4 regions of the Marinobacter sp. NSM genome follow, and region 4 is predicted to be linked to each of the others. Evidence: predicted binding sites of a transcription regulator. Region 4 holds the regulator's gene; each other region holds the start of a gene.
The links. The regulator sigma-54, encoded in region 4, starts transcription at its own class of promoters, with help from an activator protein. The targets are predictions, from matches to a motif close to ANTGGCATNNANNTTGCTNT.
Positions count from the first base shown of each region.

Region 1 (5,760 bases), on a different contig from region 4:
GTCGTTAACACCGAAGTTGGCGCCGTACTGGGTAGTGTTCCCGAGGTCCACCACGAAGGCCGAGGTAGTCGGCGGCTCGGGAATCGGTGTCACCACCTCTTCACCGGGCAGTGGTGGGCCATCGGCACCATTCGGTTCGCCATTCGGGTCTTTCGGAATCCAGTCGGTAACCACAATCTCACCGTTCGGGTCACCGTTGATGGACTGCAAGGTGCCATCTTCGTTGAAGCGTGCTGTGTACGGAGATGTGTCTGTACCGGCCACCAGCTCACCATCAATCTGCAAATAGACCGACCACTCACTGACACCCACGCCGTTACCAGGCGAAGGATTCTTGACGAAGAACTGGGTCAGCTCGTGAGAATTACCCAGGCTGTCAAAAATGGTGGTTGAGGTGGCGTGGTTGTAGGTTCTCTGGTCCAGGGGATTGAAGGAATTGGTAATCCGTAGGTCGCCGCCAGCGAACGCATCGGCAATCTCGCTGCTCGCGCCAACCGGAAGAATATCCTGAACCGTGCGGTCAGACTGAATATTCACATCGCCCTGGAACACCTCAAGCGGCTGGTTTACACCGGCATCGGTGCTGGCGAAACTGATACCCACATTTGAGCCACGGTTGTCAATAATCCGGATATCGCTTCCACCATCAACCAGGGAGGCAGACAGGCTTGTGGCGCTCGAGGCGTTGATGGCGTCTACAAGCCCCTGCAATGAACTGACCCCGCTGAGTGAGATAGGCACATTCTGGCCATCCAGCTCTATCCGGAATTCAGTATCGCCAGCCGCCAACGCATCTTCCAGATCGGTAATTGAGAATTCCTGACCAAGGGTGACCGCCGTGGTGGCAGACGCCGACAACCCGCGCTGCTGATTGATGATGCCCGCGGCGTCTCTCGCGGTGGAACCAGCAGGAATGGTGATGTCCGGGGAGTTGGTGCCGTCCGAGTAGGCGACACGGAAGACATCGTCTACGGTCAGATCACCCATGGAAACCGTCTGGAAGTCCACTACCCGGCTTTCCAGCACAGATTGCCGGGAGTCCAGGTTCAGATCGGATCGCAGATTGGTGGTACGGCGTGGCGCCAGGTTGTCAGTCTCGATCTGCAGATCACCCCGAATACCAGACAGGTTGCCGTCGTCATCCGCGGTAAAACCCTGAACCCGCATGTTCTGGTTGTTGGTGACGAACCCGTCTTTATCGATACCGAACTGGCCGGCCCGGGAATAACGGATTTCACCGTTGTTGTTCAGGATAAAGAAACCATCACCGCTGATGGCCATGTCCAGGCCGTTATCAGTGAAGCTGATGTTACCCTGGCCGAAGGACTGCTTGACGTCCTGAACGCGCACGCCATCACCGATCGGATTAGTGCCGCCGCTCAGAAAGCCGCTGGCGTACAGATCGCCAAACTGCACCTTGCTGCCTTTAAAGCCCACCGTACTGGCGTTGGCAATGTTGTTGCCGGTGACATCCAGATCAACCGAGGCCGCCCGAAGGCCGCTCAAACCTGTATTAAATGCCATGACTTATACCTCCTGGTCTGACACCGGATCAGTTAATTTGTTTTACATCGGACAGGGCAATGGAACCCATACCGGCAAGATTGAGAGTAATGGAACCGCCCTTGCCCAGGGACACACTGTCCACATTGGCGCTAACCATGGTACCGAGTTGTTCAGGGCCGGACGGATAAGATCCCTGCGCGACAATCTGGTACGGTCCAGGCGGCAAAGGATTGCCGTTGCCGTCCTCGCCATCCCAACGGAACGACACCACACCGGCCTGGCTGCTGCCCATATCAATCTGGCGCACCAGCTCACCGCTCTGGTTCATCACCGACAACCGCAGCCCACCGGTAGACGCTGGCACTTCGATGGTTCCGGTAATCTCGCCATCATTACCCAGAATGCCCACACTGGAAGGCGCAAGAACGGTCTTGCCAACCATTGCAGAGGCCTGCAGCGCCTGACTGGAACGGAACTGTCCGGCCACATCCTCAACGGTGCCCGACAGGTTCTGCATTTCTTCCAGGGAGCTGAACTGCGCCAACTGGGAGATAAAATCGCCGTTGTCCTGGGGCTCTAACGGGTTCTGGTTTTTAAGCTGGGCGAGCATTAATTCCATGAAAGCGTCTTTGCCAAGCTCGCTGCCGCCCCGGGCCTTGTCGTCCTGATTGATCCGATACTGGCTCAGTACGTCTGAGGCCGAAGCCGAATTCACTGCACTCATGACTCACTCCTCACTATTTACTGCTGACCCAGCGTCAGGATTCGTTGCATCATGGACTTGGCAGTGTTCATGACGTCCACGTTCATCTGGAAACTGCGGGAGGAAGACATCATGTCTGCCATTTCCTCAACGACATTCACGTTCGGGTAGAACACGTAACCGTCTTCATTGGCAGCAGGGTGGTTAGGCTCGTAGCGCATCTGCAACTCTGCATCGCTTTCGAGAATCCCCTCAACCCGCACACCGGCACCGGGACCTTCGTTCAGGCTGGTGCCGAAACTCTGCTGCTGGTCCGGATTCAGCATGGCCTGCTGAATGGCGGCAAAGACCGGTTTGCGTGCCCGGTAAGCATTCTCTGTGCTGGAACTGGCAGTCTCGGCGTTCGCAATATTTGAAGCCGTAGTATTCAGCCGCAGGGATTGTGCGGTCATGCCGGAACCGGCGATGTCAAAAATGTTGCCCAGTGACATGGCAATCTCCTCAAATCGTAAATGACTGCGGCTTACTCACCCTTCAGGGCTTTGGTCAATCCGGAAAACTTGCTGCTCAAAAACTGGAAGCTGGCCTGGTAGTCCATGGCATTGCGCATGAAGCGACTCTGCTCTTCCTGGGCATCCACGGTATTGCCGTCGACAGACGGCTGTTGCGGATTGCGGTATAGCAGTTCACCGTCACTACCCGGGCTGGAAGTGTCCATGTGGCCATGATGCGTGGTCGCCATCTGCAGACCACTGACAGATTCCTGCGCCTTCTGCATCATCGCGCGAAAATCGATATCCCTGGCCTTGTAGCCCGGGGTATCGGCATTGGCCAGGTTATTGGCGAGTACTTCCGCGCGCTGCACCCTGGCCTGGAGTGCGTGCTCGTGAATACCCAGTGCCCTATCAAATGTAATTGCCATGACTGCCTCCGGAATTCTGCACCGGCACCGCTTGAACGGCGGCTTGCCGGATTTGCGTTCTGAAAGAGTTAAAGCAAAGGTGGTGCCAGTTTCATGGAGCGCTTGGGCGACAGGGCTTGCGGAGGAGCATGATCAGAAAGTGAGCGGCAACAGGGTGGAGTTTCGGGCAAAGGCGGCAAACCGTTTCCCTTGGCGGATAAACGGATTGCCGCTATCAGGATCACATCTGGACGGTTACCAGCCCTCCTGGCGACCGGGACCGCGCCATGCCTTTACAAAAGCCTTGGTCTCAGGGCGCGGCACAGACGGTTTTTCAACAGACACCGTTCCGGTATACAGGAAACCAACAACCGACTCCCCCGGCTCCAGGCCCAACCCATCAAGAACCTCGGGATGATAAGCCACGCCCCCGGTACGCCACATCGCGCCATAACCGGCATCCCGCAGGGCAAGCCCCAGGAAGCTCATGCCCACTGCGGCAGACATCAACTGTTCAACCTCGGGCACTTTCGGGTGGGATTGTGGCGCTGCAATGCCCACAATCACCATTGGCGCTCGAAGAGGCGCGCGCCGGGCTTTCTCGATTTCCTGCTCACTGGCAGTTTCAGGGCACGCGCTGGCAAACAGTTCGCCCAGGGCGTGCCGGGCTTCTCCCTCCACCACAAGGTAGCGCCATGGCCTTAGCAGGGCATGGTCAGGCGCCCTGGCGGCGCACTGAAATGCCACATCCACTATGTGGCGGGGCGGTGCCGGCTCTTCTAAACGGGGTTCGGATGCTCTCTCAAGCAGGAAACGGGTTACGGACGTCATACTGGCTCACCGAATTGTGGGTTACACTTAATACTGTTAATCTTTAGTAGTAACTACACATAGAAAAATAACTACCAACAACGATAACGTGTTCGGCGGCATACAATGAGTGACCAACAAGCTTTTCGCAACCGCAGGGCCCTGTATTCCTGCCACCGGGAAGACTCGGTTTTGACATGATGAGCGCACAGGCCGATTTGCGCAATGTCGCCAACAGCGCGGGTAAACTCGCTTCCGCGGACATCCACGACCACACCGTGGCCATTCCGCCCATGCCGGATTATAACGGCCGAATCATCGCCTACACCGCAACGGCCGCGATTATTGTCGCCGGAATCCTCCAGGGCGTATTTCAGCAATGGCTACTATGGTTTGTGGCCGGCGCACTTACCTGGCCGCACATCGCCCATTTGCTGACCCGGCGTACGTTTCTTCGCCGCTCACCACGAATCCGGCAGAAGATGCTGTTTCTGGACTGCGTTATTGGTGGCACCTTCATCGGACTTATCGGCCTGATTGCCATTCCCTCGGTGTCCATATTGTTAATGCTGATGTTCAGTTGTCTGATTGTTGGCGGTATCCGCCAGTGGCTGTTCGGCACCGTACTCATGCTCGCCTCACTTGCGGCGTCTGCAGCCACCTTCGGCGTTGCCGACAGCCTGCAGTCGCCGCTGCTGACCAGCATTGTGGCCCTGGCCTCTACCGGCGTCTATATCTGCGTAACCGCCTACTACTCCCACCAACAGGCCCGCACACTGTTGTTGGCAAAAACCCAGATCCAGAACCAACGTGAACAGTCTATCGCGCTCTCCCACAAGCTATCCAAATACCTGTCGCCGCAGGTCTGGCAATCCATCTTTACCGGCGAGCGTGACGTTCGGCTGGAAACCCAGCGCAAAAAACTGGCCGTATTCTTCTCCGACATCAAGGGCTTCACCGAACTGTCTGAGGAAATGGAACCCGAAGCCCTGACCGAACTGCTCAATCACTACTTCAATGAAATGTCGGAAGTCGCTCTCCGATACGGTGGCACCATCGACAAATTCGTCGGCGATTCCATCATGATCTTTTTTGGCGACCCTACCAGCCGTGGCCAACGGGAAGACGCCTTTGCTTGTGTGTCCATGGCCATCGACATGCGCAAGCATATGAAGATCATGCGCCAGAAATGGCGGAGCCAGGGCATCAAAACCCCGCTTGAGATCCGTATGGGTATCAGCACCGGATACACCACGGTGGGCAACTTCGGTGCCGAAAACCGGATGGACTACACCATCATCGGCAAGGAAGTGAACCTGGCCAGCCGGCTGGAAAGCCTCGCAGAACCTGGCGAGATTCTGGTGTCCTACGAGACCTTCTCTCTGATCAAAGACCGCATCATGTGCCGGGACAAAGGCGAGATCACAGTGAAGGGCTTCGGTAAGCCGGTACCCATTTACGAAGTGGTGGACTTCCGCCGGGATATGGGCCCGAACCGCAGCTTCCTGGAACATGAACACAGCGGCTTTGCCATGTACCTGGACTCCGACAAGATCACCGAAAGGGAACGCAGAGAGGTACTCGCTGCCCTTGAAGACGCAGCCGACAGGCTGCGTCAGGAAGACGATGCCGACTAACTACTGCCGGACCAACCTCGGTCCGGCATCACCCCCTGCACGGGTGCTGCGCCACGGGTTGATATCCAGCCCTCCCCGCCGCGTGTAACGGGCACAAACCATCAATTCTGTTGGCTGGCAACGGGCCATCAAATCCGTAAACACGGTTTCCACGCAATGCTCATGGAAATCCTGCTTCTGGCGAAAACTGACCACATAACGCA
Region 1 covers NZ_JBQTCK010000001.1:755,080-760,839, forward strand. The annotation lists gene ACTZWX_RS03550 (flagellar hook protein FlgE) at 1-1,524, opposite strand, end outside; gene ACTZWX_RS03555 (flagellar hook assembly protein FlgD) at 1,553-2,230, opposite strand; gene flgC (flagellar basal body rod protein FlgC) at 2,248-2,700, opposite strand; gene flgB (flagellar basal body rod protein FlgB) at 2,733-3,131, opposite strand; gene ACTZWX_RS03570 (nitroreductase family protein) at 3,366-3,941, opposite strand; gene ACTZWX_RS03575 (adenylate/guanylate cyclase domain-containing protein) at 4,118-5,557, shown strand; gene queF (NADPH-dependent 7-cyano-7-deazaguanine reductase QueF) at 5,558-5,760, opposite strand, start outside.
Region 1: flgB (flagellar basal body rod protein FlgB) is a predicted target of sigma-54. The motif match lies at 3,202-3,221, and genes of this name have one in related genera.

Region 2 (5,760 bases), on a different contig from region 4:
CCGGCGCCGGTGAAGGCACCCTTCTCATGGCCGAACAGTTCAGATTCAATCAGATCCTTGGGGATAGCGGCCATGTTCAGGGCGATGAACGGGTTGCGGGCCCGGGGGCTGTGGTTGTGCAGAGCCTGGGCCACCAGTTCCTTGCCGGTACCGCTCTCACCGTTAATCAATACCGTGATGTTGGAGTGGGACAGGCGGCCGATGGCCCTGAACACTTCCTGCATGGCCGGGGCTTCACCGATGATCTCGGTGTTGCGCTGGGCACTGTCGGCCAGGGGTTCGCTAGCAGCCCGCTTTTCATGACTATGGGCCACAGCGCGTTTCACCAGGGCCACGGCATCGTCTACATCAAAGGGTTTGGGCAGGTATTCGAAGGCACCGGTCTGATAACTGGTGACCGCACTCTCCAGGTCCGAATGGGCGGTCATGATGATCACCGGTACATCCGGATGCTTGTCGACAATCTGTGAAAGCAGGGTGATACCGTCTACTCCGGGCATGCGGATATCGCTGACGATGGCATCGGGCTGTTCGTGCTCCAGCCTCATCATGATGCTTTCGCCGCTGTCGAAAACCCGCGGCTGCATACCGGCCTGGTTCAGGGCGCGTTCCAGCACCCAGCGAATGCTCTTGTCGTCGTCGATAATCCAGACGTTTGCCGGTTGGCTCATTAGTTGTCCTCCAGAGGCAGGAAGATGATAAAGTCGGTTCTTCCGGGCTCGCTCTCACACTCCACCAGCCCTCGGTGCTGGCCGATGATGCTTTGGGTAATAGAAAGGCCAAGGCCGGTTCCTGAAGCCCGGCCACTGATCATGGGATAAAAGATGTTCTGTAGAAGATCCGCCGGAATACCCGGGCCGTTATCAATGATGTCGGCTCGGCACACCAACCGGTGACGACGGTGGCCGATGGTGAACTGGCGAAGCGCACGGGTGCGGAAAGTGATGGTCGGCGGTACATCGGAAGGCGTGCCGCTTTCGTTCTCGAAGGCGGCTTCCATAGCATTGCGGGCGATGTTCAGGAATGCCTGGATCAGTTGTTCCTTGTCGCCCGGGAACTCGGGGATGCTGGGGTCGTAATCCCGTTTCAGGCGGACCCGGCCTTTGCTCTCTGCCTCAACCAGAGTACGAACCCGTTCCAGCACCTCGTGGATATTGGTGGGGGCAATCTTCAACGCCTTGTTGGGGCCGAGCATACGATCGACCAGGCTACGCAGGCGGTCTGCCTCGTCGATGATTACCCGGGTGTATTCGCGCTGGTCTTCGTCGTTCAGCTCCCGGTCAAGCAGTTGAGCCGCGCCTCGAATGCCGCCCAATGGGTTCTTGATTTCGTGGGCCATGCCGCGAACCAGGATCCGGGTGGTCTCCTGTTGGGAGATAATGTCTTCCTCGCGGCTGATGCGCATCAGCCGGTCCCGGGGCTGGATCTCGATCAACAGCTCCATGGGTTCAAGGCTGATGGGTGTCACCGAATAGTCCACCGTCAGCCTTGAGCCGCTCAGTAAAGCGAACTCCGCTTCTCGCCGGGTGTAGGATTGGCCATTGCCTGCTGCCGCATACAAGGTTTTCAGAGCGTCCTCAGAATCAAGCAGAACGTCTTTCAGGGGCAGGCCCTGGCTACGGGTCATGCTGGTTTCAAACAGACTTTCGGCGGCGGGGTTCAGGTAACGGATGGTCAGGTCGTTTCCCAACACCAGAACGGCCGTGGTCAGGCTGTCCAGAATGCTCTTATAACCGCTTCCCAGCGAGATGGATGGTTGGAACGACATGCTTGGTTTCCGTTTTAAACTCATAATGGTTACACCGATTTTGCAAAAAACGAACCAGTTTTGCCTGCTGAGATAAGACGATGGTCTAAGTCCGGGCACAGCAGGGCCCGGAGGGCATCCGGGTGCTGTAGGTTGGTGCAGATGGGGAGCTTGTCGCTACAGGCAGCCGGGGTTTTGCCCCTTCGCTGCCCAAAGTATGGCTTTATCGTGGTGCGGTTGCACTAAAGTAGTGCGTATATATCAGTTCAGGCGCGAAGGTCGGTGAATGGTAAAGGTGATTGGCTGGCCGCTTTTCACCTGTATGCCGTCGCGATCAACAATGTGAACGCCCGCTTGGTGCGTGCCTCGGTCAACGTTACGGACAGTAATGGAGCCTGAAGTGCTTTGGCCAACTGGTTGGCCGTCCAGGGTAACCTCATATCGATGACCGCGCCGCAGGCTGGGGGTGCTACGCACTTCAAAGGTGACGTCGCCGTTGCCACTGTGGAAGGCTTGGTCGTTCTCAGGGGAGACGAGGGAAAGGCTCTCATAGGCTGCACCTTCGCGCTCCACTTCCTCAAGCAGCTGTTCGGTCTCACGCACCGCGTCAGGCTTTGGCAGTGTGATGGTGGTTACCGGTTTAACCTCGATTTCTTCCCCACCCTGCATGGGCTCGTCCGAGAAGGTTACATTGCCCTGGGCATCCACATGGCGGTAAACCTCTGCATGGGCGGATGCGGTGGCCAGCAGTAACAAGCCGGTTGCGAGCGTGAGAGGTGCTTTCATGACAATAACCTGCGGTAGTGAACTGTCTCGATTATCGGCGGCGGATGCGGGCATTTCAACGCCGGAGGGCGATCCCTTGGTTACATATCGTTAAGGGCGCGGGGTGTTTGGTGGGATTTGAGAAAAACGGCACAAAAAAGCCCCGCACGGGGCGGGGCTTTCAAGCCTAGATGCAATGCACCTTATTGGTGCATTGCATTAGCAGGAGTAGTAAAGCTGGAACTCAACCGGATGAGTGGTCATGTTCAGCTTCTCAACTTCACCGCGTTTCAGGTCAATGTAGCCTGCGATCATGTCTTCGGTGAACACGCCGCCACGGGTCAGGAACTCGTGGTCTGCTTCCAGGCAGTCCAGGGCTTCAGACAGAGTCTCTGCAACTTTCGGAATGTTGAGGGCTTCTTCCTTCGGCAGATCATACAGATCCTTATCCATGGCATCGCCAGGGTGGATCTTGTTCTGGATACCGTCCAGACCGGCCATCATAAGAGCGGCGAATGCCAGGTACGGGTTGGCAGACGGGTCAGGGAAGCGAACCTCGATACGACGCGCTTTCGGGCTATTGACGTACGGAATACGGATAGAGGCAGAGCGGTTACGGGCAGAGTAAGCCAGCATAACCGGAGCTTCAAAGCCCGGAACCAGACGCTTGTAGGAGTTGGTAGAGCTGTTAGTGAAGGCGTTAATGGCCTTGGCGTGCTTGATCACACCGCCAATGTAGTAAAGAGCGGCCTCGCTCAGACCAGCATAGCTGTCGCCAGCGAACAGGTTTTTGCCGTCTTTGCTCAGGGACATGTGTACGTGCATGCCGGAACCATTGTCACCCACAACCGGCTTGGGCATGAATGTGGCGGTTTTGCCGTAGGCGTGGGCCACATTGTGCACGCAGTACTTCAGGATCTGAACTTCGTCAGCCTTGCGGGTCAGAGTGTTGGCGCCAACGCCAATTTCACACTGGCCGGCGGTACCCACTTCGTGGTGGTGCACTTCGATGTCCAGGCCCATGGATTCCATAGCTGCACACATGGCGCCACGCAGGTCGTGCAGACTGTCGACCGGTGGAACCGGGAAATAGCCGCCTTTCACGCCTGGGCGGTGGCCGATGTTGTTGCGATCGAAGTCTTCGCCAGAAACCCAGGCAGCTTCTTCAGAATGGATGTGGTAAGACGCGCCTTGCATGTCCACGTTCCATTTAACGGAATCGAACACGAAGAACTCGGGCTCCGGGCCAAAAAGTGCGCCATCGGCGATGCCGGTGGACTTCAGGTACTCTTCGGCACGACGGGCAACAGAGCGGGGGTCGCGCTCATAACCCTGCATGGTAGACGGCTCTACAATGTTGCAGGTGATGTTGACAGTGGTTTCTTCGGTGAACGGATCCAGTACGGCGGTCTCGTCGTCCGGCATCAGGATCATGTCGGATTCGTTGATGCCTTTCCAGCCAGCAATGGAGGAGCCATCAAACATTTTGCCATCTGCAAAGAAATCCTCATCCACCTCGGTGGCGGGCAGGGTAACGTGCTGCTCTTTACCGCGGCTGTCGGTGAAGCGCAGGTCAATCCATTTCACTTCGTGTTCTTTGATCAAATCAATCGTCTTGGACATTGTGCATGCTCCGTAGTGATGTCGTGTTCGTTGTGCCGGATCGTTCAGCGGGCTAAAGCCCGATCTTTTTCAGGTCAGGGCAGCTTAACAGAAGCTGTTGGCTCTTACCTTTCAATTACGGCTGCTCAACGATAAGCAAGGGGCTTGCCAGTTTTTCGTTTTTGCGCCAGAACAGCGCAGCGGCAAGGCTTTGGGGCGATTCTGGCGCACCGGAGTGCAGCTTACAGGCATTGGTTGCACTGAACGTGTGCACTTTATTGGTGCATTGATTATTATCCTGCCTGATAACGGTGCATTAGTCGATTGGTTACATATTAGGCACTATTCTTCATATTATCGACATGGACTTTTCTATATACTGCTCGCCGCTAAATTCTGCAGGATACCCGTTGTGATTGATAAGCTTAGAAACGTTGCCATTATTGCCCACGTTGACCACGGTAAAACCACCCTGGTTGACCAATTGTTGCGCCAGTCTGGAACTTTGGACCGTAAAGAGCTCGAAAACGAGCGCGTTATGGACTCCAACGACCAGGAAAAAGAGCGTGGCATCACCATTCTGGCGAAGAATACCGCGCTGAAATGGAAAGACTACGACATCAACATCGTGGACACCCCGGGGCACGCGGATTTTGGTGGCGAAGTTGAGCGAGTCATGAGCATGGTAGACAGCGTGCTGTTGGTGGTGGATTCCATTGACGGCCCCATGCCGCAAACCCGTTTTGTAACCCAGAAGGCGTTTGCCGCTGGCCTGCGCCCGATTGTGGTAGTGAACAAGATTGACCGCCCGGGTGCGCGCCCGGATTGGGTGGTGGACCAGGTGTTTGATCTGTTTGATAACCTGGGCGCCACTGACGAGCAGTTGGACTTCCCGATTGTTTACGCCAGCGCCCTGAACGGCATTGCCGGCATGGAGCACGAAAACCTGGACGACAACATGGACGCCGTATTCCAGGCGATTGTCGACCACGTGCCCGCGCCCTCCGTAGACCTGGACGGCCCATTCCAGATGCAGATCTCCCAGTTGGACTACAACAGCTTCCTGGGCGTGATCGGTATCGGCCGCATTATGCGTGGCAAGGTCAGAACCAACACTCCGGTGGTGGCTGTTGGTGCCGATGGCAAGAAGCGTAATGGCCGTATCCTGAAGATCATGGGCCACTCCGGCCTGCAGCGCGTGGAAGTGGAAGAGGCCCAGGCTGGCGACATTGTGTGCGTGAGTGGTCTGGATCAGCTGTACATCTCTGATACCTTATGCGATCCCGCCAATGTTGAGGCCCTGCCGGCGCTGACCGTTGACGAACCCACGGTATCCATGACCTTCCAGGTCAACGATTCACCGTTTGCCGGTAAAGAAGGCAAGTACGTGACCAGCCGTAACATCAAGGAACGTCTGGAAAAAGAACTGCTGCACAACGTGGCGCTGCGGGTAGAAGAAGGTGACTCTGCTGACAAGTTCAAGGTCTCCGGCCGGGGTGAGCTGCACTTGTCCGTATTGATCGAGAACATGCGCCGTGAGAACTTCGAGCTGGCCGTGGGCCGCCCGGAGGTCGTAATCAAGGAGATCGACGGCGTCAAGCAGGAGCCGTACGAAAACGTGATCATTGACATTGAAGAGCAGCACC
Region 2 covers NZ_JBQTCK010000007.1:134,884-140,643, reverse strand. The annotation lists gene ntrC (nitrogen regulation protein NR(I)) at 1-671, opposite strand, end outside; gene glnL (nitrogen regulation protein NR(II)) at 671-1,768, opposite strand; gene ACTZWX_RS15145 (DUF4124 domain-containing protein) at 2,009-2,533, opposite strand; gene glnA (glutamate--ammonia ligase) at 2,732-4,135, opposite strand; gene typA (translational GTPase TypA) at 4,527-5,760, shown strand, end outside.
Region 2: glnA (glutamate--ammonia ligase) is a predicted target of sigma-54. The motif match lies at 4,268-4,287, and genes of this name have one in related genera.

Region 3 (5,760 bases), on a different contig from region 4:
CGAAGCCCATAGATTGCTGCGAAAGCTGGCGATGGATCAGGGCAAACGCCTGCCTGACGTGGCTAGAGCCTTGGTCTCCATGGCCGGCGTGCTGGGCTGAACGCCAAGGTGCACCGGGGCGGTCGTTCTACCACCGCCCCGGTACCGACTCAGGCTGTTGCAGTCTGCTTCTCACCCTCCGATTCCCGCTTCGCTGAACTGGCGCCTCGCCGACTATTCAGCGTTTCCAGCTTGCGCTGCTTCTCATACAGGAACGACAGCACCTCCTGCCGGTAATGCACGTACTTGGCATCATCCGCCAACGTCACCCGATTACGCGGCCGAGGCAAATCAATGTGCAGATCCTCCCCCACCGTCGCCGCCGGCCCGTTGGTCATCATGATGATGCGGTCCGACAACAGCACCGCCTCGTCCACATCGTGGGTGATCATGATCACCGTATTGTTCAGCTCCTGCTGAATCTCCATCAGCGAATCCTGCAGATGTGCCCGAGTCAGCGCATCCAGGGCCCCGAACGGCTCATCCATCAGCAGCACGCTCGGTTTCATCGCCAACGCCCGGGCAATCCCCACCCGCTGTGCCATACCCCCGGAAATCTCCCCCGGCCGCTTATTGGCGGCGTGGGCCATATTCACCAGCTCCAGGTTGTGGGTAATCCAGTCCCGGCGCTCCTTACGGTTCATCGACTTACGAAACACCTGCCGAACAGCCAGCTCGACATTCTCATACACCGTTAACCAGGGCATCAGCGCATGATTCTGAAACACCACCGCCCGCTCCGGCCCTGGTGAATTCACCTCATGCCCGTCCAGCACACAGCCACCCTTGGAGGCCTGCAGCAAGCCGGCGACGATATTAAGCACGGTCGATTTACCACAGCCGGAGTGGCCGATCAGTGAAACGAACTCCCCTTTCTGGATCTTCAGGTTCACATTGTCCAGGGCAACGAACGGCCCTTTCGGCGTATCAAACGCCATTTCAACGCCAGTTAACTCTAAATGTGATTTAGCCATAACAGAATCCCCTAAACAGGTCAGACGAGCGCCGGGTGGGTAGTGCCTCCCGGGACCCTCAAAAACATGGATGTTTTTGCGGAGCGTACAGGGACGTATTCACCGTGTGTCCCGGGAGGCACTACCCACCCGGTGCGGCATGCTCCGCCGTCAGAGATTTCAGGGTTAAACGCGGCAATGGGTGAGTGTTGGCTACTCATTCCAGGCCACCTTCTTCTGAATCAACAGCATCACCCGATCCAGCAAAAACCCGATAAACCCGATGGCCAGCACCGCCACCATGATCCGGCTCAACGACTGACTGCTGCCATTCTGAAACTCATCCCACACAAACTTCCCAAGCCCGGGACTCTGCGCCAGCATCTCCGCCGCAATCAGCACCATCCAGGCAATACCCAAAGACACCCTCAACCCGGTAAAAATCATCGGTACCGACGACGGCAGCACCACCTTGCGAACGTGGGTCCAGAACGACAGCTTCAGCACCTTCGACACATTCAGCAGGTCCGGATTCACCGCCGCCACCCCAACGCTGGTATTGAGAAGCGTCGGCCACAAACTGCATAGGGTGACCGTGATCATCGACGTCAGAAACGACTTCTGGAACATCGGTTCATCGCTGACGTACGTGGCTGACACCACCATGGTCACCAGTGGCAGCCAGGCTAGGGGCGACACCGGCTTGAAGATCTGGATCAGCGGATTGACCGCCGCCTGAAAATACCGGTTAAGACCGAACACAATTCCCAGGGGCACCGCAATCAGCGTGGCCAGGGCAAATCCAGACAACACCGTGACCAGGCTGGTACCGATCTGGTCGATAAAAGTGGGTGCGCCGGGATAAGACCGGATCCGCACCTCCGCCTCCGGGTTGTCAGCCAGAATCCTGGCATTACGCTGCTCCTGCATGGCGATGAACTGGCTGGCGCGTTCCCGCTGGTTGGCGTGCTCTTGCCAGAGTTGCCCCGCCTGCTCCCAGACCTGAGCCGGCCCCGGAAAGGCGCCAAGGGACGTCTGCACCTGGGGAGCTGCCAGATGCCAGAATCCCAGAAACACCAGAATTCCGATCAAGGGCAGCAAACTCTGTTTGCCGGCCGCCAACAATTCATTCGGGCTCAGCCGGGCGAGCAGGTTGCGGCTCCTGGTCGCCATCGACTGACCAATCCTTATGCTTAATGTGCTCATGTTGTGCCCCCTTACGGTGTCTCGGTGCCTTTCAGCCCGATATCAAAGCGGTCTATGTAAGCGTTCGGCTCGCGAGGTGTGAAAGGCACACCGTCAATCAGCTCGCCCTGGTAGGGGCGTTCAAAGTTCTCGGCGTCAAAGTCCGGGAAGTCACTGGCATTCATCACGCCATCATCGATCAGTGACTGTGCGGCCTGAGCATACAGATCACCCCGGTATACCCTGGCTGCGGTCTGCATGTACCAGTCATCCGGCTTGGCGTCCGGAATCTGGCCCCACCGGCGCATCTGGGTCAGGTACCAAATGGCATCCGAGGGATAGGGGTAGGTGGCGTGATAGCGGAAGAACACGTTGAAGTCCGGAACCTCCCGCACATCCCCTTTCTCGTATTCGAACGTGCCGGTCATAGAGTTGGCGATCACGTCTTTGTCTGCGCCCACGTAGCTGGAGCGTGAAAGCAGCTCTACCGCTTCCTGGCGATTTGCGTTGTCGTTTTCATCCAGCCAGTAAGCCGCGCGGATCAGTGCCCGTAACAACCGAAGGTGGGTATTGGGATGCTTCTCTGCCCAGGTCTCGGTCACACCAAAGACTTTCTCAGGGTTGTTTGGCCAGATCTCATAATCAGTGATGACCGGCACCCCGATGCCCTTGAATACCGCCTGCTGGTTCCAGGGTTCGCCCACGCAGTAGCCCTGAATGGTGCCGGCTTCCATGGTCGCCGGCATTTGCGGCGGCGGGGTAACGGACAGATGAACATCGGCCTGCAAGGTGCCACTGGTATCACCCCGTTGTGGGGCGTAGAAGCCGGGATTCAGGCCACCGGCCGCCAGCCAGTAGCGGAGTTCGTAGTTATGGGTGGACACCGGGAACACCATGCCCATCCGGAACCGCTCGCCTTTGCTCAGGGATTGCTCCACCGCCGGTTTCAGTGCGCTCGCGGAGATCGGGTGGGCGGGTTTGTCGCCATCCATTTCCAGGTGGGGCTTCATGGTGTCCCACACCGCGTTGGACACGGTAATCGCGTTGCCGTTGAGGTCCATGCTGAAGGCGGTAATGATGTTGGCCTGAGTGCCATAGCCAATGGATGCGCCCAGAGGCTGGCCGGCCAGCATGTGGGCACCGTCCAGCTCGCCGGTGATCACCCGGTCCAGCAGCACTTTCCAGTTGGCCTGCGCCTCCAGTTCCACGAACAGGCCTTCGTCCAGGAAGTAGCCTTGCTCCCAGGCAACCGCCAGGGGCGCCATATCGGTGAGTTTGATGAAGCCCAGCTTCAGGTCTGGTTTCTCGGCTGGCCCGATGCTCGCCTGGGCCAGTGTGCTCAGCCCGATCAGCGCGGCTGTGAGCAAGCCTCTGAGTTGATGACGGCGTGTGTTCATGCTGTTACCTCTCTGTGTCTCTCTTTTCTGGCGCGCAAAAAAAACGCCCACCCTCCGTTTCCGGAGAGCAGGCGCCAATGCCTTAGAATGAGAGATGTGATGTCTTGATGGTTCGCTGTTACCTCAGCATAAGCCGTGCCATTTTTTAATATTCATAGTTTTCAAAGGTTTGATGTCCATCTCCGTGTTTGGCGAGGGAAACGACAGTAAAGCCCGGTCTGTTTTTGGTGCAACCTGAGCGATTTCGCACCAATGTGAAACCTCAAGTCAGGGGATATCCCGGCCTTGCCTGAGCTGATGACCTGCTGAACAAGGCCATAGCCCGGGTGTTGCCACATGGCCGGCCTGGTAAATGCTGGTTTGGCAATCTCTGGCCCCGTTATTGCTTTCCATAAAACAGACAATTTTGGCAAAGAAGCCCGCCCCGGCTCTGGAAACAGACCCCGGATGGCGGGCTTTTTTATGGGTAAAGCAGAGGATTGATCATGAAAAACCGCCGAACCACTCCTGAAAGTACCGCTACCACTTGCCCTTATTGCGGTGTGGGCTGTGGCATTCTGGCGAAACCTGACGCCGCTCAGGGCGATGTAGGGCACCCGGCCAATAATGGTCGCCTTTGCGTCAAGGGTTCTGCGTTGCATGAGACCGTGACCGGACACGACCGGTTGCTGGCCCCTCGTGTGGCAGGGCATAACGTTGAGTGGTCGGAAGCTATTGACCGGGTAGCGGAGGCCATCCGTGTTTCGGTCAGAGATCATGGCCCGGAGTCTGTGGCTTTTTACCTGTCTGGCCAACTGCTCACCGAGGACTATTACATCGCCAACAAGCTGGCCAAGGGCTTTATTGGCACCCCGCACGTGGATACCAATTCCCGGTTGTGCATGTCGTCCGCGGTGGCAGCCCACAAGAGGGCGTTTGGTGAGGACTGCGTGCCCGGCTGTTATGAGGACCTCGAACTGGCGGACTTACTGGTGCTGGCGGGCAGTAATGCCGCCTGGACGCATCCGGTGCTTTATCAGCGGATAAAAGCGTCCCACCGGTCCGGGCGCAAAGTGGTGGCCATTGACCCAAGGCAAACCGCAACCACAGAGATGGCTGACCTGCACCTGCAACTGCGGCCGGGAACCGACACCCTGCTGTTCAATGGCTTACTGGTTTGGCTGAATGACCACGGAGCCCTGGCCACACAGTACATGGAACAGCATTGCAACGGTTTCGAGGAAACCCTGAGCGTGGCCCGCGCCTGCGCTCCTTCGATACTGGCGGTCGCCCGTGGCTGTGACCTTCGGGCTGTGGACGTGGAACGCTTCTATCGGTGGTTCGCCGAAACCGATCGGACAGTCACCGCCTTTTCCCAGGGTATCAATCAGTCGGTGGCTGGCACCGACAAGGCCAACGCCATTATCAACTGCCACCTGGCCACGGGGCGTGTTGGCCGGCCCGGCGCCGGTCCGTTTTCACTCACCGGTCAACCTAATGCCATGGGTGGGCGGGAAGTGGGCGGTCTGGCCAATACCCTGGCGGCCCACATGGACTACGACACGCCCGGCGCGGTCCAACGGGTTGCCGACTTCTGGCACAGTGAGAAATTGGCAGCGGGACCGGGCTATAAGGCGGTGGATCTGTTTGAAGCCGTTCATCGGGGCGACATCCGGGTGCTCTGGGTGATGGGCACCAATCCTGCCGTCAGCCTGCCCGACAGCGCCCGGGTCCGGGAGGCCCTGGCGCGATGCGAGACCCTTATAGTCTCAGATTGCGTGGCCCAGACCGATACCACGGCGTATGCCGATATCCTGCTGCCTGCCGCCGGGTGGGGCGAGAAGGACGGCACCGTGACCAACTCGGAACGGTGCATTTCACGCCAGCGTCGATTTTTGCCCGTGCCAGAGGGTGTCCGGCCGGATTGGCGAATCATCCGGGATGTCGCCCAGGCGCTCGGTTATGGTCACGCCTTTGATTACCAGGAACCTGCGGAGATTTTCAGGGAACATGCGGCACTGTCCGGTTATGGTAACGGCGGTGAGCGAGTGTTTGATATTTCCGCCCTGGCCAAGCTGAGCCCCGCGGAATATGACCGGCTCCAACCCGTGCAGTGGCCGCTTACCGGGGGCAATCCCGGCTCCTGGCTGCAGACCCGACGGCTGTTCTCCGATGGTCGTTTCCCCACGCCCGATGGCCGCGCCCGC
Region 3 covers NZ_JBQTCK010000002.1:373,935-379,694, reverse strand. The annotation lists gene ACTZWX_RS05840 (nitrate- and nitrite sensing domain-containing protein) at 1-100, shown strand, start outside; gene ACTZWX_RS05835 (ABC transporter ATP-binding protein) at 150-1,013, opposite strand; gene ACTZWX_RS05830 (ABC transporter permease) at 1,206-2,198, opposite strand; gene ACTZWX_RS05825 (CmpA/NrtA family ABC transporter substrate-binding protein) at 2,210-3,574, opposite strand; gene ACTZWX_RS05820 (hypothetical protein) at 3,911-4,057, shown strand; gene ACTZWX_RS05815 (nitrate reductase) at 4,060-5,760, shown strand, end outside.
Region 3: ACTZWX_RS05825 (CmpA/NrtA family ABC transporter substrate-binding protein) is a predicted target of sigma-54. The motif match lies at 3,698-3,717, and genes of this name have one in related genera.

Region 4 (5,760 bases):
CGGAAGAGAGCTCTGGCCGGGTGGAAATGGTGATTCAGCCTCGCGGCTCCAGCAACCCCACAGACGAATAGGTTACTGATGGCAGTTCTCAGGGCCAGCAACCTGGCAAAAAGCTACAAACAGAAAAAAGTGGTTCTGGATGTGTCTCTGGAAATCCGGTCCGGAGAAATCGTCGGCCTGCTCGGCCCTAACGGCGCTGGGAAAACTACCTGTTTTTACATGATTGTCGGGCTTGTACCTTCCGACCGCGGCCGAATCACCATTGACAGCCAGGACATCACACCCCTGCCCATGCACGGCCGGGCACGCAAAGGCATCGGCTACCTGCCCCAGGAAGCCTCGGTATTCCGCAAACTGACCGTGCGCGACAACATCATGGCCATTCTGGAAACCCGAAAAGACATGAAACGGCCTGAGCGGGAAGCCAAACTTGAGGAACTGCTCGAGGAATTTCACATCACCCATATCCGGGACAGCCTGGGTATGGCGCTGTCCGGTGGTGAACGGCGGCGCGTCGAAATCGCCAGGGCGCTGGCCATGGAACCTGCGTTTATTCTGCTGGATGAGCCCTTCGCCGGGGTAGACCCGATTTCAGTCAGTGACATCAAGCACATCATTCGGCATTTGCGGGACAAGGGCATTGGCGTACTGATCACCGATCACAACGTGCGGGAAACCCTCGATATTTGTGAAAACGCCTACATTGTCTCCGGCGGCCATATCATCGCCTCCGGCAATGCGGAAGCCATCCTGGCCAATCAGCAGGTCAAGGAAGTCTACCTGGGTGATGAGTTCCACCTGTAAGCGGAAGAAAACCCCTCGACGACCGAGGTCTGATTGTTTTGATGATCTGTAGCAAGTAAACTCGGCAAAGAACTTGCTTATACTGGTAACAGTGAGCGGCAAGTAACCAGCGTATAACAATTTTTTTTGCCTGACAGCAGGCAACGTCACTACCGGGACACCCTTGATTTATGGATCTTGAGCCATGGTTATGAAAGCCTCATTACAGCTTAAGATGGGCCAGAGTCTGACCATGACGCCCCAGCTGCAACAGGCCATTCGCCTGCTTCAGCTTTCCACCCTCGACCTCCAGCAGGAAATCCAGCAGGCACTGGAATCCAACCCCATGCTGGAAACTTCCGAGGATGACGATCAGTCTGACACCCCCGATACGGATGCCGATACCCAGGACGAACATAAAGACCGGGATTCCGACCACGATGAACCAGCCACCGAGGCTGCCTCTGACTGGGATGAAAACGAAAATGGCCCGGACTGGGCCTCCGAAAACGACATCCCGGATAACATCCCCGACGACCTGCCCGTAGACACCGCCTGGGACGATATCTACCAGTCTGCACCGGCGCCAGCCAGCAAAGGGGATGATGAGAACGAGTCGGATTTCGAAACCCGCAATTCACCGGCCGAGACCCTCCAGGACCACCTGGAATGGCAGCTCAACCTCACCCCCATGAGCGAGCGTGACCAGGCAATCGCCCACGCCCTGATGGACGCTGTGGACGAGCGCGGTTACCTGACCTCACCGATTGAGGAAATCCATTCCGGCCTGCAGGACGAAACCGAAGAAGACCCCCTTGAGCTGGACGAGGTAGAAGCGGTCCTGCACCGGCTACAACACTTCGACCCGCCGGGCGTGTTCGCCCGGGACCTGCAGGAATGCCTGCTGATTCAGCTCAACCAGTTGCCGCCAGATACCCCCTGGCTTCGACAGGCCCGCCTGGTGGTTACCCAGTTCCTGCATCTGCTGGGCAACCGGGATTACGCGCAACTGCTGCGCCGCAGCAGACTCAAAGAAGATCAGTTGCGCGAGGTTCTGGCCCTGATTACCAGCCTCAACCCCCGCCCGGGTGACGTGGTCGACCGAGCGGAGCCGGATTACGTGATACCAGATGTCATCGTCCGAAAACACGAAGGCCGGTGGCGTGTTGAGCTCAACCCGGAGATCGCCCCGAGAATTCGGGTCAACGCCAGCTATGCATCGCTGATCCGTCGCGCCGATAGCAGTGCTGATAACACCTACCTGCGGGATCAATTGCAGGAGGCCAAGTGGTTCATTAAAAGCCTGCAAAGCCGCAATGAAACGCTACTGAAAGTCGCCACCCGGATTGTTGAGCACCAACAGGGTTTCCTGGACCAGGGGGAGGAAGCGATGAAGCCGCTGATCCTCTCGGATATCGCCCAGGCCGTAGAAATGCACGAATCCACCATTTCACGGGTCACCACGCAAAAGTATATGCACACACCCCGCGGCATTTTCGAGCTGAAGTACTTTTTCTCCAGCCACGTCAGTACCGCTGAGGGCGGAGAATGTTCCTCCACTGCTATTCGTGCGATGATCAAGAAACTGATTTCAGAAGAAACTCCAAAAAAGCCGTTGAGCGATAGCAAGATTGCAGCCATGCTTGGAGAACAGGGCATCAATGTGGCCCGGCGCACCGTTGCCAAATACCGGGAGGCCATGCACATCCCTCCTTCAAACGAGCGCAAACGACTGGTTTAATGTTTTTTCCGGTGCACGAAGCACCGGACACGCAGCCCGGTGGCAACACCGGCATGATGACAACAGGAGACGCCTATGCAACTCAACATTTCAGGCCATCACGTAGAACTGACCCCTGCATTGAAGGATTACGTCAACACCAAGTTCGAGAAGCTGGAGCGTCACTTTGACCACATCAGTAACTGTCAGGTGACGCTGGAAGTTGAGAAGGTACGTCAGATGGCTGAAGCCACCCTGCATGTCATCGGTGGCGATATCCATGCAAAGGCAGAGAGTGAGGATATGTACGCCGCAATTGATTTGCTGGTGGACAAGCTGGACCGCCAGATCCTCAAGCACAAAGAAAAGAACGTAGACAGGATGCACGGCAACGGCTGAGCGCACTCATAGCACCACCGTACCGGGTGTTTCAATGATACGAGCTGCGGCGGGGCATACCGGCCGCAGCCTTTTTTTTACGGAATCACAGTCGATCCATGAGCGATACATCCCTGACCATCGACAACATTCTGGCTCCCGAACTGACGCTGTGCCGGGTGCCGGCCTCCAGTAAGAAGCGGGTACTGGAAACCATCGCAGAGCATATTCATCATCAGGATGAAATCCTCAGCGACACCGAGATTTTCAGCAATCTGGTTTCTCGCGAGCGGCTTGGCAGCACCGGTATCGGCCAGGGTATTGCCATACCCCATTGCCGGCTGGAGGGGCTGGACCGTGTGATCGGCGTGCTGATGACACTGGAAGAGAGCATCGACTTCGATGCTATCGACAATCAGCCGGTCGACCTGGTGTTTGCCTTGATCGTGCCCAAAGAAGCCACCAGTGAACATCTGGAGCTGCTAAGCCAGTTGGCCGAGAAATTCAACGACAACGGGTTCTGTGAACAGCTTCGCCAGTGCCAGGATGCAGCCTCCCTTTACCAGCGCATGACGGCGGCATCCTGATAAGCAGTAGCACCAACAGTAGCAGGCAGGAGCGTCCATCATGAAACTGATCATCGTCAGTGGCCGATCCGGGTCGGGTAAGAGTACTGCGTTGCATGTGCTCGAAGATCTGGGTTTTTATTGCATTGATAACCTTCCCATCGGACTGCTGTTCCCGCTGACCCGGGAAGCGGCGCAACAGGAAACGCCGGGGCGACTCCGGAAAATGGCCGTCAGCATCGATGCCCGCAACCTGTCTGCCGAACTGGCCAACTTCGAACAAATCTATCGCCAGCTTCGCGATGCGGGAGTCGTTGTCGAGATTATCTTTCTGGATGCCGATGAACAATCTCTGCTGCAGCGGTTCCACGCTACACGCCGAAAGCACCCGCTGAGCGACGACCGCACCTCCCTCCGAGAAGCCATCACCAACGAAAAGGCACTGTTGGAACCGCTGTCAAAACTGGCAGACCTTTACATCAACACCACCGGCATGTCGATGTATGAACTGCGCGACATGGTCAAACAGCGAGTGGTCGGTCGCAAGGATCAGGAGCTTGCTCTGCTGTTCCAGTCATTCGGTTTCAAGCATGGCGTACCGGTCGATTCCGATTACGTTTTCGATGTGCGCTGCCTGCCCAATCCATACTGGGACACTAGCCTGCGCAAATACGTCGGTACCGATCAGCCGGTTATCGAATTTCTCGAGCGGGAACCTCTCACCGGGCAAATGGTGGACGACCTGATCCGCTTCCTGGATACCTGGCTGCCCTCGTTTGCCGACAGCAACCGCAGCTACATGACCATTTCTATTGGCTGTACCGGTGGCCAACATCGTTCCGTCTATGTCTGCGAGCAACTGGGCCAGCACTTCCGCACCCGATACAACAACGTACAGGTTCGTCATACTGAACTTCCCCATCTCCAGGCCCGAGGGGAGATCTGATCGAACATGATCTGCCGCCCCGTCACCATCATCAATAAACTGGGCTTGCATGCCCGCGCCACCGCCAAGCTTGTGGCCACCGCCTCTGGCTTTGACAGCCAGGTACGAATCCGCGGCAAGGGACGGGACGTAGATGCCAAGAACATCATGCAGGTGATGATGCTGGCTGCCAGCCAGGGCACTGATATTGAACTGGTCGCCGACGGCCCTGATGAGCAGGAAGCCATCGAGGCACTCGTAGAGCTGATCGGTGATTATTTCGGCGAGGGGGGTTGAGCACACCCTGCTTCGTCATTCACCTACAATCCTTTCTCACCTGACGGCGCTAACTTCGCTATAATGCGACAGTTTTCTGATTGCAGGTGGTTCCATGACCGATATTCTGGAAAAAAGTCAGGCCCGCCAGCGCCTTCGCTCCCTCAGTGAGGCCCTGGACAGTGGTGCGCTCAAACAGGTTGCCCGCATCCTCAATGGCGGCCTGAGCCCCAGCGATATCGCACACCTGCTGGAATCTTCCCCTCCCCGCCAACGCGCCCTGCTGTGGAACCTGGTCGATAAACAACTGGAAGGGGAAGTACTCCAATATCTCGGTGACGACATCCGGGCCTACTTCCTGAGCCAGCTGAACGCCCAGGAACTTGCAGATATCATTGAGGATTTTGAATCCGACGACCTGGCCGACCTGCTCCAGCAGCTGCCAGACACGGTGATCCAGGAGGTCCTGGACACCATGGACGAGCAAGACCGGCAGCGGGTAGAGGAAGTACTCTCCTACCCCGAGGACACTGCCGGCGGCCTGATGAATACGGACACCATTACGGTGCGACCGGATATCAGTATTGACGTGGTACTGCGGTACCTACGCCGCCACCGCAATCTTCCCCCCATGACCGACTGCCTGATTGTAGTCAGCCGGCGGGACGAATTCATTGGCATGCTGCCCATAACCCGAATGCTGGTATCCAACCCCGCATCCACCGTTCGTGAGGTGATGGACACTGACATCGAGCCGATTCCGGTCACCCTGTCCGACACCAAGGTCGCCACCCTCTTCGAGCGCTACGACCTGATCTCCGCTCCGGTGGTGGGTGACGACAACAAACTTCTGGGCCGGATCACCATCGATGACGTGGTCGACGTTATCCGGGAAGATGCGGATCACTCGCTGATGAGTATGGCGGGCCTTGACGAAGATGAAGACACCTTTGCGCCAGTAATGAAAACTACCCGCCGGCGAGCTGTGTGGCTTGGCGTCAATTTGATTACCGCATTCACCGCGTCCGCCGTCATCGGGTTATTCGAAGAGACAATTGCGAAGGTGGTCGCACTAGCCGTGCTAATGCCGATCGTCGCCAGTATGGGTGGCA
Region 4 covers NZ_JBQTCK010000006.1:232,756-238,515, forward strand. The annotation lists gene lptA (lipopolysaccharide transport periplasmic protein LptA) at 1-71, shown strand, start outside; gene lptB (LPS export ABC transporter ATP-binding protein) at 79-804, shown strand; gene ACTZWX_RS14440 (RNA polymerase factor sigma-54) at 989-2,524, shown strand; gene hpf (ribosome hibernation promoting factor) at 2,600-2,902, shown strand; gene ptsN (PTS IIA-like nitrogen regulatory protein PtsN) at 3,001-3,468, shown strand; gene rapZ (RNase adapter RapZ) at 3,509-4,393, shown strand; gene ACTZWX_RS14460 (HPr family phosphocarrier protein) at 4,400-4,669, shown strand; gene mgtE (magnesium transporter) at 4,764-5,760, shown strand, end outside.